3 regions of the Spirillospora sp. NPDC029432 genome follow, and region 3 is predicted to be linked to each of the others. Evidence: predicted binding sites of a transcription regulator. Region 3 holds the regulator's gene; each other region holds the start of a gene.
The links. Region 3 encodes HrcA, which represses chaperone genes, less so after heat shock. Its sites were predicted from a motif close to TTGGCACTCTCNNNNNGAGAGTGCCAA; they were not measured.
Positions count from the first base shown of each region.

Region 1 (3,273 bases), on a different contig from region 3:
GACGATGCCCTCCTCGACCGCGGCCTTGGCGTTGCGGACGGCGTCCTCGATGCGGTGCTTGCGCTCCTTGAGCTCCACCTCGGTGGCGGCACCGGCCTTGATCACCGCGACACCGCCGGCGAGCTTGGCCAGCCGCTCCTGCAGCTTCTCGCGGTCGTAGTCGGAGTCGGTGGCGTCGATCTCGGTACGGATCTGGTTGACCCGGCCCGCGATCTCGTTGGCGTCACCGGCGCCGTCGACGATCGTGGTCTCGTCCTTGGCCACCACGACCTTGCGGGCGCGGCCCAGCATGTCGAGGGTGGTGTTCTCCAGCTTGAGGCCCACGTCCTCGGAGATGACCTGGCCACCGGTCAGGGTGGCGATGTCACCGAGCATGGCCTTGCGGCGGTCACCGAAGCCGGGCGCCTTGACGGCGACCGACTTGAAGATCCCGCGGATCTTGTTGACGACCAGGGTCGCCAGGGCCTCGCCCTCGACGTCCTCGGCGATGATCAGCAGCGGCTTGCCGGACTGCATGACGCCCTCGAGGACGGGCAGCAGGTCCTTGTTGGCCGACGCCTTGCCCTGAACGATCAGGATGTACGGGTCCTCCAGGACCGCTTCCATCCGCTCAGGGTCGGTGACGAAGTACGGCGAAATGTAGCCCTTGTCGAAGCGCATGCCCTCGGTGAGCTCGAGCTCGAGCCCGAAGGTGTTGCTCTCCTCGACGGTGATGACGCCTTCCTTGCCGACCTTGTCCATCGCCTCGGCGATCATCTCGCCGATCTGCGGGTCGCCGGCGGAGATGGAGGCCGTGGAGGCGATCTGCTCCTTGGTCTCCACGTCCTTGGCCAGCTTGGACAGCTCCTCGCTGACCCGCTCGACGGCCGCCTCGATGCCCTTCTTCAGGGACATCGGGTTGGCGCCGGCGGCGACGTTGCGCAGGCCCTCGCGTACCAGGGCCTGGGCCAGGACGGTCGCGGTCGTCGTGCCGTCACCGGCGACGTCGTCCGTCTTCTTGGCGACCTCCTTGACGAGCTCCGCGCCGATCTTCTCCCACGCGTCCTCGAGCTCGATCTCCTTGGCGATCGACACACCGTCGTTGGTGATCGTGGGGGCGCCCCACTTCTTCTCCAACACCACGTTGCGACCCTTGGGACCAAGGGTGACCTTCACGGCGTCGGCGAGCTGGTTCATACCGCGCTCCAGGCCGCGGCGGGCCTCCTCGTCGAACGCGATCATCTTTGCAGCCATAGGCTCCAGTCCTCCCGGAACAAGGTGGCCATGAAGGATCGAGCCGACGCCCGCGACGGACGACCTCCCCGACGGCTGCCATTCCGCCGCCGGACTGAGGCCTCATCGCCCCGATCCAGACTGTGGGATTGTCACTCTCCACAGCAGAGTGCCAACCATTGGTTTAGCACTCTACCCCGTCGAGTGCAAGCGCCGAACATCCCGCTCCAGGTCAGGGTCGTCCACCTCACCGGATCCTCCTGATCAGGGAGTGAACACCGGGGAACTCCTCCGGAGATGTGCCGCCGCGATCCACCGCCTGCCGCCATCCGTCGCCAGTCGCGGCACGCAGGCCCGAGGGTGAGCACTGCCGGAGGCGCTCTGTTCCGAGTGCCCCGCGCGGGCTGCAGGATCCCCGGAGCCTGACCCGGCGCGGCACAATCACGGAACGGACGGCCCCTTCGTGCAGGGTGGGGCCGCCCGTTCGCAGGTCAGGGGATATCTGCACCCTGCCGAGTGCGAGCGCCGGACATCTCGCTCCGGGTCGGTGTCGTGCACATCGCCGGATGCATCCACCAGCGGCGCTTCAGAGGGCGATGGGGCGGTGGGCGAGGATCCGGGTGGCGATCTCGTCGGGGTCTTCGGGGGCGGACGGGCCGAAGATGAGGTCGGCGGCGTTCGGGTCGGAGACGCTCGACTCCAGGACGAGCAGGTAGTGGTCGGTCTCGTGGTCGGCGGCCTGGATCCGGCGGACGATCTCCGCGAGTTCGGCGCGGGTGATGTCGGCGACCCGTGGATGTGCCGGGCGGGCGGCCTCCTTGGCGAACTCCGTGAGAGTCCGCCGGTCGTGGTACTCCGTGAAGTCGTGCACGCCGTAGGCGTGTCCGGTCGCCTCGTTGAAGGCCGCGATCTCCGCGGCGGCCGGTTCGCCGCGTCTCAGCCGGTCCTCGATGCGTTCGATCTCGCGGGCCAGTTCCGCCAGCCGGGCGGGGGCGACGGGCGGGGGCAGGAGTTCGGGACGCAGGTCCATGTGCGCATCGTGGCATGGACGGACGTTCACCCGGCGGGACGGGCGTAGGCCAGGCCGGCGGCGGCGAAGGCCGCGGCGAGCAGGAGCCAGCCGAGGGCGTTGAGCGGCATGGCGGCGAGACCGCCGAGCAGGATGAGCGGGAACGAGGCCAGGAGCGCCGCGGCGGCCCAGCGCGGGACCTGGCGGCCGCGCCAGAGGGCGATGCCGAGGAGGAGCACGCCGAGGAACGCGAGCGGGACGAGCGCGCCGGAGCCCACCGTGGGTGCCTGGAATGTGCCGATCTCGGTGAGGATCCGTTCGCTGGTGGCGGTGTCCAGGCCCGCGTTGCGGGAGCCGACCGCGGCCGCGTCGTGGCCCGCGGCGCCGAAGCTCAGCGCGCTGAAGCCGGCGAAGGTGAGGACCAGGCCGGCCGTGCCGAGGCGGGGCGAGCCGCGGCGGGCGACCAGGCCGGTGACGATCGCGCCCGCCCCCGCGGTGAGCGCGAACAGCAGCAGCATCCACAGGGACAGTTGGAGCCGTCCCATGCTCGACGCCGCCGCGGGGATCCAGTCGGCCGGCTCGTCGGCCACGTGGTAGGGCACCGCCAGGGCCCAGCCGGCCATCGCCAGCGGGCCGATCGGGGCCAGCAGGCCCAGCGCGCGGCGGGCGGGCGCGGTCGCCGTCGCGGCGGGGGTCACCGTCGTCGTGGTCATGGGGTCTCTCCTCGTCGGGGCCCCGGTGCGGGCCGTTCCGACGACGCTAAGAGCCGCGGCTATGCGGGCACATCCGAGCCAGCACCGGTTTCGCCGCGCAGCCAGGCCAGGGCGGCGCGGACGCGCCGGTTGTGCTCGGTGTCGGGCGGCAGCCGGAGCTTGGTGAAGATCGAGCCGAGGTGGGAGTCCACGGTGCGCTCGGAGATGAACAGCCGGCCGGCGATCGCCGCGTTGCTCCACCCCTGGGCCAGCAGGCTCAGCACCTCGCGCTCGCGCGCGGTGAGCCCGCCGGGGCCGGCGCCGCCGATGTAGTGGTCGATCACCTGGGCGTCGATGGCC
Region 1 covers NZ_JBEZWH010000102.1:2,711-5,983, forward strand. Annotated here, with positions in the region: gene groL (chaperonin GroEL) at 1-1,233, opposite strand, end outside; gene AB0881_RS39340 (hypothetical protein) at 1,799-2,242, opposite strand; gene AB0881_RS39345 (hypothetical protein) at 2,269-2,934, opposite strand; gene AB0881_RS39350 (response regulator transcription factor) at 2,994-3,273, opposite strand, start outside.
Region 1: groL (chaperonin GroEL) is a predicted target of HrcA. The motif match lies at 1,362-1,388, and genes of this name have one in related genera.

Region 2 (3,273 bases), on a different contig from region 3:
CCTCTTGTGCCGTCGCCTTCGAAATTGCGGGCGGCGGTGAAATCGTGAAGCGCCAACTGTAGTGCGGGGCGGGGCCCGCCGAAAACGGGTACCGGCGGCCAGCCGGGACGCGCGTTATCGGGCCCCGGAAAAAGGCGGGCGATCGGGGCCGGTGCGACATTTCCCGGATGTGCCGCCATTCGGATGAACGAGGCGCCCGCCCGGACGTGGCCTGGCGCGCGTCCGGCCTTGTCCGGCAGGGCTTGCGGGCCGCTCGGCGGCACCGGCGCCGCCCCGCCATTCCGGCCGCATCACTCGTTTCTCGGACGAGTTGTTTCGGCAGCCCCGCGGATTACCGGGAATAGCTCGGGATTTGCTCTGCCGTGGCCTGGCGTGCGCCCGCCCTTGGCGTTCTCCGGCCTACGAAGATCTTCGGTCCGGAAATGGCGCGGCGGCGGGCGCCGGGCGCGTCAGCAGCGCGACCGGGTCGTCGCCCACCCGGGTCAGCACCAGCGTCACCTCGCCGCCGTCGCCGTACCCCGCGCCCCGGCGGCCGAAGCCGAGATCGCGGCGCAGCCGGTCCACGTCCACCGCCGAGCCGCGCTTCTTGACGGTGAGCGCCCCGGCGCCGCGCCGCCGCAGCTCGGCCCGCAGCCGCTTCACCGAGAACGGCAGCACGCCGTCGATCTCGTACGCGGCGGCGAACGGGGTCGGCTCCAGCGCGTCCGAGGTGATGTACGCGATCCGCGGGTCCGCCAGCCGGCCGCCGACCCGGTCCGCGACCTCGGCCACCAGGTGCGCGCGGATCACCGCGCCGTCCGGCTCGTACAGGTACCGGCCCCAGTCCCCGACGGGCGGCTCGCCGAGCTCGGGATCGGGGACCAGCGAGACGGGCTCGCCCGCGCCGCGGATCAGCGTGGCCCGCCGGGGGGCGGCGCCGGCCAGGCCGCCGAGCCACAGCGCGGCCTCCTTGACGTCCCCGTCCACCGAGATCCACTCGGCCTCGACCCGGTCGCCCGGCTCCGGGCGGCCCGCCGTCCAGATCGCCTCGTACGGGATCCCCGGCGCGACCTTCACGCAGGCGGCCGGGGCGCGCCGCGCCAGCTCCAGGACGGTGTCCAGCTGCGGCTCGTACGACCGCGGATCGAAGACGCGGCCGCGGGCGCCGCGCCGTCCCGGGTCCGCGAAGACGGCCGCGTACCCGGCGGGGTCCTCCAGCGTCGCGTCGCCCTGCCGTACGGCGACCAGCCCGGCCGCGCCGAACGCGGCGGCGTTGGCCCGCGCGACCTCGGCGGTCAGCGGGTCCAGCTCGACGGCCTCCCCGCCGATCCCGGCGCGCGCCCGGGCGAGGAGGTCGGCGCCGATCCCGCAGCCGAGTTCGAGGACGCGGTCACGGGGTAGCGACAGGTGGGCGGCGAAGCGGCGGGCGCGGTACGCGGCGACGCCCGCCCGCGTGGACTGCTCCAGCCCGGCCTGCGTGAAGTACATCCGGGCGGCGTCGGCGCCGAACTTGGCGCGCGCCCGCTCGCGCAGCCGCACCTGGGTGAGCGCCGCCGAGACGAGTTCGGCGGGGTGGCGCTCGCGCAGCCGGGACGCGGTGGCCAGCAGGCCGCCCTCGGACACGTCCGAGCCGGCGGCCTCGGCCAGCACGGCCTGGCCTTCGGGCGCGAGCAGACCGCGGAACGCCTGGATGTCCATAGGGTGGACGTTAGTGCCGTACAGGGGCCGGTTCCGTTCCGGACGGTACGCCCGCCCGGAGCGCCGTGTCCGTGTTGACGGGCCACCGGTCACGGAATAGTCTCCATGACTGGCACTCTCAGTGTGAGAGTGCCAACCACAGCGACAAGGTTCGGTCTGGCACCCGCGACGACAGGCCGGTCCGGGGTCGCCTCTTCTGCCACCAGTGCCGGCCGGTCTGTCATGGCCGGCCGAGGACCAATCGAAGGGGAGGTCAGATCGTGACGACCGCCACCAAGGTTGCTCTCAAGCCGCTCGAGGACCGCATCGTCGTCCAGCCGCTTGAGGCCGAGACCACCACCGCGTCGGGCCTGGTCATTCCCGACACCGCCAAGGAGAAGCCCCAGGAGGGCACCGTCCTGGCGGTGGGCCCGGGCCGCGTCGACGACAAGGGCGCGCGCGTGCCGCTCGACGTGAGCGTCGGCGACGTGGTGCTCTACAGCAAGTACGGCGGCACCGAGGTCAAGTACAACAACGAGGAGTACCTCGTCCTCTCGGCCCGCGACGTCCTCGCGGTCATCGAGAAGTAACTCACCGATCTCTCACGAGACGTGACGCTCCGCCCCGGTCCCGCCCGATTTCAGGGGCGGCCGGGGCGGTCTGCGTCACGGATCGCCGTACAGGACTGGAGTTTTCCGCATGGCGAAGATCCTGGAGTTCGACGAGAACGCTCGCCGGGCTCTCGAGCGCGGCGTGAACCACCTCGCCGACGCCGTGAAGGTGACGATCGGCCCGCGCGGCCGCAACGTCGTCATCGACAAGAAGTTCGGCGCGCCGACGATCACCAACGACGGCGTCACCATCGCCCGCGAGGTGGAGCTGGAGGACCCGTACGAGAACCTCGGGGCCCAGCTCGCCAAGGAAGTGGCGACCAAGACCAACGACATCGCGGGCGACGGCACCACCACCGCGACCGTCCTGGCGCAGGCGCTGGTCCGCGAGGGCATCCGCAACGTGGCCGCCGGCGCCTCGCCGATGGCCCTGAAGCGGGGCATCGACGCGGCCGCGCAGTACGTCTCCGACCAGCTGCTGAAGTCGGCCCGCGAGGTCGACGAGAAGGGCGAGATCGCGCACGTCGCGACCATCTCCGCCCAGGACGCCCAGATCGGCGACCTGATCGCCGAGGCGTTCGACAAGGTCGGCAAGGACGGCGTCATCACCGTCGAGGAGGCGCACACCTTCGGCCTGGAGCTGGAGTTCACCGAGGGCCTCCAGTTCGACAAGGGCTACCTGTCGCCGCACATGGTCACCGACCCCGAGCGCATGGAGGCCGTCCTGGAGGACGCCTACGTGCTGATCGTGGACGGCAAGATCTCCAACGTGCAGGAGTTCCTGCCGCTGGCCGAGAAGGTCGCCCAGACCAAGAAGCCGCTGCTCGTGGTGGCCGAGGACGTCGAGGGCGAGGCGCTGGCGCTGCTGGTCGCCAACAAGATCCGCGGCACCTTCACCTCGGTCGCGGTCAAGGCCCCCGGCTTCGGCGACCGCCGCAAGGCGATGCTGGGCGACATGGCCACCCTGACCGGCGGCCAGGTCGTCAGCGAGGCCATCGGCCTCAAG
Region 2 covers NZ_JBEZWH010000016.1:21,264-24,536, reverse strand. Annotated here, with positions in the region: gene AB0881_RS15350 (SAM-dependent methyltransferase) at 400-1,677, opposite strand; gene groES (co-chaperone GroES) at 1,935-2,246, shown strand; gene groL (chaperonin GroEL) at 2,356-3,273, shown strand, end outside.
Region 2: groES (co-chaperone GroES) is a predicted target of HrcA. The motif match lies at 1,787-1,813, and genes of this name have one in related genera.

Region 3 (3,273 bases):
TACTGCTGCCCGTATCCCTGCTGGTCGTAACCGGGGGCCTGCCCGTAGCCGGGCTGGGTGCCGTACCCGGGGTGCTGTCCGTAGCCGGGGTCCTGGCCGTACCCGGGCTGCTGCTGTTGCTGGGGCTGCTGTCCGTGATCGGGTTGTTCCGGAGGGCCGTACGACATCGTGTGCTCCTCTGTCGGGACGCTGGCGGACGCGGTCTGGCGGGGAGCGGACGGACGCGGGAAGGGGAAGGGGCCTCAGCTCTCCTCGGGGGCGGTGACGAAGTCGATGAGCTCCTCGACCCGGCCGAGGAGGGCGGGTTCGAGGTCGGTGTAGGTGGTCACCGAGCCGAGGATCCGCTTCCATCCGGCACGCACGTCGTCCCCCCAGCCGAGCGCGGTGAGCACCCCTTCCTTCCAGGGTACGCCGCGGGGCACGCGAGGCCAGGCGGAAATCCCGACCGCCGCCGGCTTCACCGCCTCCCAGACGTCGATGTACGGATGCCCGGTGATCAGCACATGGGGGGAGGAGACCCGGGCGGCGATGCGGCTCTCCTTGGAGCCCTCCACCAGGTGGTCGACGAGCACGCCCAGCCGGCGTCCCGGGCCCGGCGCGAACTCCTCGACGATGGCGGGCAGGTCGTCGACGCCCTCCAGGTACTCCACGACGACGCCCTCCACGCGCAGGTCGTGGCCCCAGATCTTCTCGACCAGCTCGGCGTCGTGCACGCCCTCCACGTAGATGCGGCTCTCCTTGGCCACCCGCGCGCGCAGCCCCCGCACGGCGATCGACCCGGACGCCGACCGCGCCGCGGCCCCGGCCCCGCCGTTCCCGGTCCCGCCGTTCCCGGACGGGACGGGCCGGACGAGCGTCACCGGCCTCCCGTCGATCAGGAAGCCCGCCTTGACCAGCGGGAACACCCGCCGCCTGCCGAACCGGTCCTCCAGCGTCACGCCGAACTTGTCGCAGCCCACGACCGCGCCGCAGAATCCGCTGCCGGGGTCCTCCGCCACCAGCCCCGGCTCGGCCGGGACCTCCGGGACCTCCGTCTTCGGGACCCGGCGGCCGCCCCGCCGCCGCAGATCCCCTGCCAGAACGTCGTCGCCATAGTCCTTACTGCGCACGCTCAGGCACTCTAACGAGCACGGGGGGACGCCGGCACCTCCGAACTCGGCTCGGCTGGCCGTACACTTGGCACTCGGAAGTATTGAGTGCCAGTACGAGTTGCAGCACGAGTATCAGCACGGGGGCAGAGGAGGTGACCACGTGCTCGACGACAGGAAACTCGCGGTCCTGCGGGCCATAGTCGAGGACTACGTCTCCACCAACGAGCCGGTGGGCTCCAAGGCCTTGGTGGACCGGCACAACCTGGGCGTGTCCTCGGCCACGATCCGCAACGACATGGCCGTGCTGGAGGAGCAGGGGTACATCCACCAGCCGCACACCAGCGCGGGCCGCGTCCCCACCGACAAGGGCTACCGGCTGTTCGTCGACCGGCTGTCCACGATCAAGCCGCTGTCGGGCGCCGAGCGCCGCGCGATCGAGACGTTCCTCAGCGGCGCGTACGACCTCGACGACGTCGTGGGCCGCACCGTGCGGCTGCTGGCGCAGCTGACCCGCCAGGTGGCGGTGGTGCAGTACCCCTCGCTCACCCGCTCGGCCGTCCAGCACGTGGAGCTGGTCCCGGTGGCGTCCCGCCGGCTGCTGCTGGTGCTGATCACCGACACCGGCCGGGTCGAGCAGCGCATGATCGAGACCCCGAACGAGCTGTCCGAGGAATCGATCGGGCACCTGCGGGCGTTGCTCAACACATGCCTCGACGGGTGCGGGCTCGGCGAGGTCCCCAGCGCGGTCGCCGACCTCCCCGACCGGGTCCAGCCCGAGGAGAGGCCGGTCCTGGCGGCCGTGCTCTCGGTCCTGCTGGAGACGCTGGTGGAGAAGCACGACGAGAAGATCGTCTTCGCCGGCGCCGCCAACCTCGCCGCCGTGGACTTCTCCAAGAGCCTGCGCGAGGTGCTGGAGGCGCTGGAGGAGCAGGTCGTCCTCATGCGGCTGCTCGGGGAGACCGGCGACTCCTCTACAGTTACGGTGCGGATCGGCACCGAGAACCCCGACGAGGGGCTCCGATCCACCTCCGTGGTCGTCGCCGATTACGGCGTCGGCGACATGACCCTGGCCCGGCTGGGAGTGCTCGGGCCGACACGCATGGATTACCCCGGCACGATGGGAGCGGTACGGGCAGTGGCACGCTACGTCGGACAGATCCTGGCGGGGTCGTAAGTGGCCAACGACTACTACGCGACCCTCGGCGTCCGCCGCGACGCCAGCCCGGACGAGGTCAAGAAGGCCTACCGCCGGCTCGCCCGGGAACTCCACCCGGACGTCAACCCGGATCCGGAGACCCAGGAGCGGTTCAAGGAGATCACCCAGGCCTACGAGGTGCTCTCCGACCCCAAGAAGCGCGAGATGTACGACCTGGGCGCCGACCCGTTCGCGCCCGGCGGCGCGGGGGCGGGCGCCGGCGGCTTCGGCGGCGCCGGGTTCCCGTTCAGCGACATCATGGACGCGTTCTTCGGCACGGCCGCCTCGCGCGGCCCCCGCACCCGGGCCCGCCGCGGCCGCAACGCCACCCTCCGGGTCGAGCTCGGCCTGGACGAGACGGCGTTCGGCACCACCCGCGAGCTGACCGTCGACACGGCGGTGGCGTGCACGACGTGCACCGGCTCGGGCTGCGCGCCCGGCACGCACCCCGACACCTGCGACACCTGCCACGGGCGCGGCGAGGTGCAGCAGGTGCAGCGCTCGTTCCTCGGCCAGGTCATGACGGCCCGGCCCTGCCCGCAGTGCGGCGGCTTCGGCAGCGTGATCCGGACCCCGTGCCCGGAGTGCTCGGGCGACGGCCGGGTCCGCACCCGCCGCACCGTCAAGGTCAAGATCCCGGCCGGGGTGGAGAACGGCATCCACATCCAGCTCGCCGGCGAGGGCGAGGTCGGTCCCGGCGGCGGCCCGCCCGGCGACCTCTTCCTGGAGATCGTGGAGAAGCCGCACGAGATCTTCGAGCGGGAGGGCGACGACCTGCACTGCACGGTCGAGATCCCGATGACCGCCGCGGCGCTCGGCACCAACGTCACGATCGAGACCCTGGACGGCGCCGAGGAGGTCGACATCAAGCCCGGCACCCAGTCCGGCCAGGTCATCACCCTGTACGGGCGGGGCGTGCGGCACCTCAACGAGAGCGGCCGCGGCGACCTGCTGATCCATGTCGACGTCGAGACCCCGAACCGGCTC
Region 3 covers NZ_JBEZWH010000003.1:106,301-109,573, forward strand. Annotated here, with positions in the region: gene AB0881_RS03220 (DUF4870 domain-containing protein) at 1-167, opposite strand, end outside; gene AB0881_RS03225 (DUF3097 domain-containing protein) at 243-1,109, opposite strand; gene hrcA (heat-inducible transcriptional repressor HrcA) at 1,252-2,265, shown strand; gene dnaJ (molecular chaperone DnaJ) at 2,266-3,273, shown strand, end outside.